DNA from 3 places in the Lysinibacillus sp. NPDC096382 genome. Region 1 is predicted to be linked to each of the others. Evidence: riboswitches for the same ligand, from Rfam matches in the RefSeq annotation. Region 1 holds a riboswitch; each other region holds the start of a gene.
What was found. A riboswitch is a leader RNA that binds a small molecule or an ion and turns the genes downstream of it on or off. The one in region 1 is predicted to bind lysine.
Positions count from the first base shown of each region.

Region 2: it holds a riboswitch for lysine, as region 1 does, so the genes downstream of both, ACIQZA_RS05580 (transporter substrate-binding domain-containing protein) here and ACIQZA_RS08300 (aspartate kinase) in region 1, are expected to answer to the same signal.
Region 3: it holds a riboswitch for lysine, as region 1 does, so the genes downstream of both, ACIQZA_RS24515 (amino acid permease) here and ACIQZA_RS08300 (aspartate kinase) in region 1, are expected to answer to the same signal.

Region 1 is NZ_JBIWFC010000004.1:76,961-80,248, reverse strand. It holds gene uvrC (excinuclease ABC subunit UvrC) at 1-716, shown strand, start outside; lysine riboswitch at 1,116-1,294, shown strand; gene ACIQZA_RS08300 (aspartate kinase) at 1,494-2,732, shown strand; gene ACIQZA_RS08295 (methyl-accepting chemotaxis protein) at 3,003-3,288, shown strand, end outside.
Region 2 is NZ_JBIWFC010000002.1:367,240-370,527, forward strand. It holds gene ACIQZA_RS05575 (amino acid ABC transporter permease) at 1-148, opposite strand, end outside; gene ACIQZA_RS05580 (transporter substrate-binding domain-containing protein) at 327-1,193, opposite strand; lysine riboswitch at 1,310-1,496, opposite strand; gene odhB (2-oxoglutarate dehydrogenase complex dihydrolipoyllysine-residue succinyltransferase) at 1,813-3,048, opposite strand; gene ACIQZA_RS05590 (2-oxoglutarate dehydrogenase E1 component) at 3,142-3,288, opposite strand, start outside.
Region 3 is NZ_JBIWFC010000030.1:3,654-6,941, reverse strand. It holds gene ACIQZA_RS24520 (hypothetical protein) at 105-323, shown strand; gene ACIQZA_RS24515 (amino acid permease) at 441-1,904, opposite strand; lysine riboswitch at 1,992-2,168, opposite strand; gene ACIQZA_RS24510 (CynX/NimT family MFS transporter) at 2,343-3,288, shown strand, end outside.

The DNA.
Region 1 (3,288 bases):
AAGAACGCACAATAGGAGCATGTGAGGCGCTCGGTGAAGCTATGGGCATTTCTGCACCTTTACGGATTGAGGCTTTCGATAATAGTCATATGCATGGGACAGATGCTGTATCTGCAATGGTTGTATTTATCGATGGAAAACCTGCAAAGAAGGAGTATCGAAAATACAAAACACGTACAGCTGCCAAGCATGATGATTACGGGGCGATGCAAGAAGTAATTCGCCGTCGATACACACGCGTATTAAAAGATGGTCTACCTTTACCGGATTTAGTACTAATAGATGGTGGCAAGGGGCAAATGGAAGTCGCGCGAGAAGTATTAGAGGATGAACTCGGCCTTGTCATTCCAATTGCCGGATTAGCAAAAGATGAAAAGCATAATACGTCACAGCTTCTATTTGGTGATCCAGCTGAAGTAATTGCGTTAAAGCGAACAAGCGATGGATTCTACTTACTACAACGAATACAGGACGAAGTACACCGCTTTGCTATTACCTTCTTACGACAGCAGCATGAGAAACATGCTATACAATCTGTCCTCGATAATATAGAGGGCATTGGTCCGAAGCGAAAACAACAATTACTCAAGCATTTTGGCTCTGTCAAAAAAATTCGCGAGGCAAGTGTGCAAGCATTACAGGAAGCAGGGATGCCTGCTAATCTTGCTAGCATTATTTATGATTATTTTCATCCAGAAGAAAACTCCCACCTCTAAAGGTGGTGGGATGAGTGCAGATGGAATTCCTTTTCAATGGGTGTATAAACACCTACTTAAAATAGAGGAACTCAGTCTAAAAACGCCACGTACTGTGGCAACGACTGAGTGACCAACATCTTGCTGTTGCGCTGCCGCTTCGCTTTCGCGCAAAAAATATCTGCTGCTGCCGCTTCGCTTTCGCGCAAAAAATATCTGCTGGCCCAAAGCCTCCGAACTTAATTACGCCAAGGCAAAATTGATATTCAATAAGATACATTGTCAAAGGATTTGGCGTATGCTAAGGTTGTATATAACATAGCTTTTCAATATAGCAATGTTATATACTTTTTTAGTAGTTTCTATTTATTAAATTGGGAATTTCTTCACTAAGGTTCAAATTAAATACGATCACTATTTAGTGATGATAGAGGTGCAAGGTTCAAGAGTAGTACATACGAGGACGAACAAGTCCGGTGAAAATGTATGAAAGGGGAACTTGCCGAAGTGGAGCATCGTTGTTTCCGATGCTGTGCTGGTTTTACATTTAAGAGATGTAAGACTGTCGATTCTAAACGTTTCGGAGAGCTATCACACATGCGCAAGTTACTTTATTGTACATGTTATAGGCAGCTTTCACGTTATGTGAGAGCTGCCTTTTTAGATTTTCTCGAAACAACATTTTTTCAAGGCTGTTAGGCGCTATTTGCTTTTGTAGGGATATTTTTGTGAAAAGCTGCAAAAGTATAGCTACTTTATAACCAGCGAAATGATTGAATACGAAGGAGAATGATAAAGATGGCGAGAGTTGTGATGAAATTTGGTGGTGCTGCATTCGCATCAACAGAGCACATTCAAAATGTTGCGAAAAAGGCGATTGCAGAAAAGGAAAGAGGTTTTGATGTTGTCGTTGTCACTACAGCTATGAGGGGTATGGCTAAAGAATTAGCAAAGATGGCTCGTGATTTATCAGACAATGCATCTAAGCGTGAACTAGACGCACTATTTTCAACAAGCTCACAACTTACAAGTACATTAGTGGCAATTGCTATACAGGAGAAAGGATATGATGCCGTGTCATTAACGGGCTGGCAGGCAGGCATTGAAACCGATGCTATGTATAGTAATGCCCGTATTGATGAGATAGATGCTAGACGAATAGAAGAGCATTTTGTACAGGGAAAAATCGTTATCGTTGCTGGGGAACAAGGTATCGATAATTCACGAAATATTACGACGTTAGGTAAAGGTGGCGCGGAAACGTCGGCTATAGCAATTGCAGCAAAATTGAATGCGGAGCGAGTAGATATTTACACGAATGTGGATGGCGTCTATACAGCTGATCCAAGTCATGTTGCTGGGGCACAAAAACTAAAAGAAATTTCCTATGATGAAATGCTAGAGCTATCAAACTTAGGGTCACAAGTTTTACACCCGCGAGCTGTAGAGTTAGCAAAGAAGTTTCAAATCCCAGTTATCATTCGCTCGAGCGAAATAGATACAGTAGGTACTTTATTGAAGGAGGAAGTTGAAATGGAAAAAAATTTAATTGTACGTGGTGTTGCCTACGAGTCAGACGTTATTCGCTTAACAGTTGGTTATGATGCTTATTCTAATGCTTCTTTAGCAAATATGTTCACAATCCTTGCAGAAAATCGCATAAACGTCGATATAATCGTACAAGCAATAATTGATGATTTAAAGCCGACGGTATCATTTACTATTTTAAAAGAGGAGTTCGCTGAAGCATTACGTGTTCTAGAAGATAGTAAATTATCACTAGGGTTTAGTTTTGCTGATTTTGAAATTGGCTTAGCAAAGGTTTCTATTATTGGCTCGGGGATGGTATCTAATCCAGGGGTGGCTGCAAGGATGTTTGATCGTCTACGTCGTGAAAATATCCCTGTAAAAATGGTAAGTACTTCTGAAATAAAAGTGTCAGTTGTTGTACCTCAGGACGAAATGATTCGTGCAGCAAATGCATTACATGATGAATTTAATTTATTTCAGGAAGTGTCTTTTGTACCGAAAGCGTAGCGACAGGTATAGAAGTCTCTCAGGTGAGATGAATGCGGTTTTAAGTCACTTTTTAGCGGGGCGTGGATAGAGCAGCCAAAACGACGGGTAGAAATAAGAAAGTGACAGAATGCAAGGGATAATTGAACAAGCGCTTTACATATAATATTGAAAAGGATGTGCCAGTAAAAGGCACATCTTTTTTGTTCACATCAATTTAATATTTTATCCAATTCTATTGTTATATAATAAAATGTGACATGTTTTACCAAGGGGAAGGTGGAAGTTTGTATGGGGTTATTCGGTTTATTTCAAAAGCCAATGGATGAAAGTGTTGAGATGCACAACGATTTAGAAATACAAATATTAAAAAAGCGAATTCTGGAATTGGAACTTGAGCAGGAAAGCATTGATGTGAAAAATGCGATTTTAGATTTTGTACTAGCGCATATGGAGTTAATTAATTTTCAAACGGCTTTAAAGGTTCAAAATGTCTCTAAGAGTGTAGGGGATATTTCAGCAATGAGTGAAGAAATGTCGTCAAATACAGAGGAGATGCTTGCGGTTGAGCAAAATG
Region 2 (3,288 bases), on a different contig from region 1:
CCTTTATGGTATGCATAATTCCGATGAAAAATCCGATAAGTGCACCAATAATTGTACTACTAATAGAAATAAGTAATGTATAATACGTACCTCGTAAAAACATTTGCCAGTTGTTCTCAACAATAGAAATAATCCATTCAAAACTCATGATGTTCCTCCTAACTACGTCGTGTTGCTTGTTCGTTACAGTATCGTGTCTTTTCTGGAGCCTTTGTTTCTTTTATTTTATGAAACATTTAGCAAAGACATTATTATTATTTTGAGAGATTCTTATTGTATAAATTGTAATATATGGCACGGACTAATAGATAGCCCGTGCCATCATGTTATTGGGCTGCTGGTTGTTGGTGAATGGCTTCTTCCATAATTTTTTGGCGATCAGCTTCAGAAATACCTTTTAAGACTTCATTTATTTTTTCAAGATCTGCATCGCCTTTACGTAAACCAACTGCAATGGATGTATTTGAAATATCTGTATCGAAGCCCTTTTCAAACTTCACATACGTGAACTTATCATTTGCAGCAGCAGCAGAAATACCTTCTGGACGTTCTGCTACATAGCCGTCAATTTTTCCAGCTTCTAATGCAACACGCATCGCCGGGAAATTATCCATTGCAGTTTGTTTTTTTACATCTTTGATTTGATCGATGACATTGTAGTTCGATGTATTTAATTGTGATGTAATTTTAGCACCAGAAAAATCTTGGATAGAAGTTGCTTTTTCATATTTACTGCCTTTTTTTATGACCATAACAAAATCAGATGTATAGTAGTTTTCAGTGAAATCAACTGTTTGCTTACGCTCTTTAGTAGGTGACATACCAGCAATGATTGCATCAATTTTATTGGATTGTAACGCTGGTACTAAGCCATCCCATTCCAATTTAACGATAACTAATTCTTTTCCTAAGCCCTCAGCGATTTTTTTCGCCATTTGCACATCATAACCACCGGCATATTCTGCATTATCCGCAATTTTCACTGCACCATTTGCATCATCCTGCTGTGTCCAGTTAAACGGAGCATAACCTGCTTCCATCCCAACACGAAATTGGCCACCGCCTTCTTCCGTATTCGTCTTGTTGCCGTCATTACTAGATGACGTCGTAGCCTTTTTGTCACCAGCACCACAAGCTGCTAGCAAAATTACAGTCATGACAGTCAACATTAATACTAACAATTGTCTTTTCATGTAACATTCCCCTTTTCTGTAAAAAAATAAGACAACTGTACCAAAAAAGACCTAAGTACTGAACTTAGGTCTTACTTTTTTTAACAGTTGCCCAAATCCTCACTATAATTCCATCATTTCGAGATAGCACAACCTAGTAAACCTGGAAAATAATTTACTAGGACAGTCCTGCACTTATTCACTGCAGACCCAGTATAAAAGTACGAGCTCCTTTTATACTTCGGCGATAGTTCCTTCTCCATTGCGTCTTCGCTTGCTTGAACTCAACAATGAACTAATAAATACCGCGCCTCTACCTCACAATAATTAAAAGTGAGGTTTGTATATTTAATTGATATTAAGATACTACTATAAAGTTAATAAGTTCGTCAAGATAATTTTATTACTTTTCTGACTAATTACAATATTAGGGTTTTTCATTCCTTTAAATGCCTTTTACTCCTTTGAAAAGGGTGAAAATCATTAAGACTGCCGCTTTGCCGAAAGAGTCTCCGTCGCTATCAATGCTATCCGTCACCTTGGTTCTTCTATCCGTCGATTCAGCTCTGCTATCCATCGCTTCCTCAAAAAAGAAAAAAACCCTGCAAACATTGTTCGCAGGGCTTTATAAACTCAGGAATTAAGAATTTAATAATAAATCTTCTGGGTTTTCAAGTAGTTCTTTAACAGTTTTAAGGAAGCCTACAGAATCTTTACCATCGATAATACGGTGGTCATAAGAAAGTGCTAAGTACATCATTGGGCGAATTTCTACTTCACCATTCACTTCAACTGGACGTTTTTTGATAGTATGCATACCAAGGATACCAGCTTGTGTACCATTCATGATAGGTGTAGACATTAATGAACCGAATACGCCTCCATTTGTAATTGTGAATGAGCCACCTTGAAGATCTGCTAAACCTAATTTCTTGTCGCGTGCTTTTTTCGCTAGGTCTGCAATTGAATCTTCAATTTCAGCAAAGTTTTTGCGGTCAGCGTCACGTACAACTGGTACTACTAAACCTTCTTCTGTTGATACAGCTACACCGATATCAAAGAAGTTGTTTAAGTGAATTTCATCACCAAAGATTTGTGCGTTAACATATGGGTATTTTTTAAGTGCTGCAACTACAGCTTTTGTGAAGAATGACATGAAACCAAGTTTAGAGCCAGTTGACTCGAAGAATTGGTCTTTTTTACGAGAACGTAAAGCCATAACGTTTGTCATATCTACTTCGTTGAATGTAGTTAACATTGCTGTAGATTGTTTTACTTCAAGTAAGCGTTTTGCAATTGTTTGGCGACGACGGCTCATTTTTTCAATTGTTACACGTGACTCATCTACAGCTGCAACTGCTTTAGGTGCTGCTGGAGCTGCTTGTGGTGCTGCTACTGGAGCTGTACCATGAGCTGCTACGTCTTGTACACGTACACGGCCTTGTGGATCTACTGGAGATACAGCAGCAAGGTCAATACCTTTTTCGCGAGCTAGTTTACGAGCTGCAGGAGATGCGATTACACGCTCACCAGTAGTTTCTTCTACAACTGGAGCTGCTGCAACAGGAGCAGGTGCCGCTTGTGGCGCTGTTGGAGCTGGAGCTGCTGCAACTAGTGCCGCTGGAGCAGGTGCTGCACCTTCGCCAGCTTCTACTACTGCGATGACTTGACCAACAAGTACCGTATCGCCTTCTTCAGCTAAAATTTGAGTTAAAACTCCCGCTTCTTCAGAAATGATTTCAGCGTTTACTTTGTCTGTTTCAAGTTCAACGATGAATTCACCTTTTTCAACGCGATCGCCCACTTTTTTTACCCATTGTGCGATACTACCTTCTGTAATCGATTCTGCTAATTCAGGGACTTTAATTTCAGCCACTTTCATTTCCTCCTTTAATTAACGTGCATTATGCACATAAAAGGGCTACTGCCTTAGCAAGTAGCCCGGCTCTCAAAAATTAATATGTTATTATTATTTAACCTTTACAGGCTCAGCAACTGCTTCTTCTACAAGTGCGGCTTGAGCTGCTTTATGAGAATCTGCATCACCTTCAGAAGTCGAGCTCATTGCAGGACGGCCTACATAACGTAGCTTTTTACCTTCTGAAAGGTCGTGTAA
Region 3 (3,288 bases), on a different contig from region 1:
TGTTTTCGGTAATAATCAAAATTAATTTAGAAAGGGCTGAAGAAATGACTTTTAGAAGGAATTACGGGTTTTTTTCTATAATATTTTGTATTATCGGGTTGTTATTGTTTTATGCTAGTTCATTAAGTGCAAATGGCATTTTCGGGATTTACTTTTATTTAGGTGCTCTACTTTGGGTAATGTGTATATATTTTGGGATATCTGGAATTCCAACAAAACAAACAGGTATTTCTAAATATTTAGGATTACTCATCATTTTACTTGTTCTTGTCATCTACGGATCGATGATTGCAATTATGGGGATAAGAGGTTTTGGCGCTTAAAGATTAATCGTTCACTTGGTGTATTTTGATTGTACGTCTAGAATTACAAATTTATTATTTAACTAAAAAAATTGCCCTGCAAGTCATTTTCTATGACTCACAGGACAGTTTTATTTTTTATTGTTCGACTTTTAAATCACAATGCTCTAATGGAAGCATTTTTGTTTTATGCTTAATTTTATAGCCCAACCATAACAGTAAAAACAGTGGAATACCGATATATGAGACAAGGACTCCGTACCAATCTATTGTTTCACCCATAAAGGCACTGTAGTTTTGTCCAATAACAACAATCATACAAACCGTAAAGGCAAATAGCGGGCCGAATGGGAATAGCCTTGCTTTATACGGCAATAATTTCGGATCTAAGCCTTGTACCTCGAATGCTCGACGGAAACGGTAATGGCTAAATGCAATACCTAACCAGGCAATGAAGCCAGACATCCCTGAAGCATTTAGAAGCCACATATAGACTACACCATCACCAAAGAATGAAGCTAAAAATGCTAGGCAGCCTATAGCTAAAGTCGCCAGTAATGCGTAAATCGGGATACCTCGACGGCTTAGTTTAGTGAAAATTTTCGGTGCATGTCCATCTACCGCTAATTGCCAAAGCATACGTGACGATGCGTAAAGCCCTGAATTCCCTGCTGACAGCATTGCCGTTAGAATGATTGCATTCATCAATGATGCAGCAAAGGCAATTCCTAAACGATCGAACACCAGTGTAAATGGTGAAACAGCAATATCTTCTGATAATAAACGTGCGTCTGTAAAGGGAATCAGCATCCCAATTGCAGCAATCGCTAAAATATAAAATAAAAGAATTCGCCAGAAAACAGACTTAACGGCTTTCGGAATATTTTTACCAGGGTCATCCGTTTCACCTGCTGTTATTCCAAGTAACTCTGTCCCTTGGAACGAGAATCCAGCAGCTAAGAAAATACCAAATGTAGCAAGGAGACCTCCGTGGAATGGTCCATCACTAATGAAGAAATTCGTAAAGCCTACAGGAGCTTGTCCTCCTAAAATACCAAAAATCATAAAAAAACTGATGATAATAAAAATGATTACTGTTACAACTTTTATCATTGCAAACCAATATTCACTCTCACCATAGCTTTTTACCGATAATAGATTGAACGTTAAAACTACAGCAATAAATAAAACAGTCCAAAGTGCTGATGAGCTATCTGGGAACCAATATTTCATAATTAATGAGACTGCAGAAATTTCCGCTGCAATTGTAATTGCCCAGTTGTACCAGTAGTTCCAACCAAGTGCAAAACCTAAAGCTGGATCTACAAATTTTGTAGCATACGTACTAAAAGAGCCTGATGATGGCATATAAGCTGCCATTTCTCCTAAGCTCGTCATTAGAAAATACACCATGATACCGATTAATGCATAAGCGAGTAGTGCACCACCAGGGCCTGCTTGCGCAATGGCACCACCACTAGCTAAAAACAGTCCTGTACCGATTGTACCGCCTAATGAAATCATTGTAATATGACGGCTTTTTAATTCTTTTTTCAGCTTCGGTGCTTTATGACCGAGCTGATTGACTTTTATTTCACTCACGATATAGCTTCCTTCCTTTTTTAAGAGGCGAAAAAAATGCCATCACATGAACGTTGCTGTGATGGCTAAGTAAATCCTCTGTTCCTTCAAAATGATAGCTCAACACGTTGTTCAAACGTGACAGTTCTGTTCCTTTCGGAGACAGCCCCAGCATAAGGTTTTCAAGTCCCCTCACACTTCGGCAGTATTTCCTTTCAGCTAATTTCTCTAATGCTTGTCATTTCCATTAACATACTCTTAAATACCGCGACCTCTACCTCAATACAAACATGAGGCATTAAATATTAAATTTATGATGGATATTATTTTAACATACGACCTATGGCATTTCAATATATCGATTAATATTCTATATTTTACGAATTTTCCACTATTTTTATTTGTATGATAAAGTGGTATAGTGATTCAATCAAATTGTTCTACCCAGGGGGGATTTATTTGACTACTCATGAACATACCGATACTTATCCTAGCAGAAAAATTAACTGGAAAGGCACAACCTTATTACTCGTTATCGGAGTAATTTGTATTGCCTCGACATTACGGATGCCGCTAACAGTTGTTGGACCAATTATTTCCTTTATTCGTGAAGACCTCGGCATATCCAATATACTAGCAGGCTTTCTAACAACGATCCCATTGCTAGCATTTGCAATCATTTCACCATTCGCTCCAGTTGTCGCACGTAAAGTTGGATTAGAATTAACATTATTTTTATCAACTGTTCTTTTAGGGGGAGGGATTGTACTACGCTCCCTTGGCACAACTAGTTTACTCGTATTTGGTACGATGCTAATTGGTATAGCCATTTCATTCGGTAATGTACTAATTCCAGGATTACTTAAATTGAAATTTCCCTATCACGTAGGTTTACTTATGGCATTTTTCACAATGTCGATGAATTTGACGGCTGGACTCGGTGCTGGCATTAGCTATCCTGTTGCCAATTCATCACTTGGTTGGCAAGGTGCACTGGCAATCTCACTTGTTCTTGTGGTGTTAACCATTGTAATTTGGATTCCACAGTTGAAATTTAATAAGCCTGAACCGACTGTTAAGACTACGAAAGAACGTACAGCATTATGGAAATCACCTGTTTCTTGGGCAGTGGCGGGAGCTATGGGATTTCAGTCATTATTATTCTACACAACTGCCGCTTGGATTCCTGAAATATATATATCACAAGGCTTAGCTGCAGATCGTGCAGGCTGGATGTTTTCCATCATGCAATTTTCACAAGTTCCAATGGCTTTAGCTGTGCCTATTTTCGCTAGTAAAATGACATCTCAACGTCCTCTCGTATTAATGTTTACGGTATTTTACTTAGTTGGCTTTATCGGAGTAGTGATGGAATGGACAAGCCTCGCTGTACTGTGGATGGTGC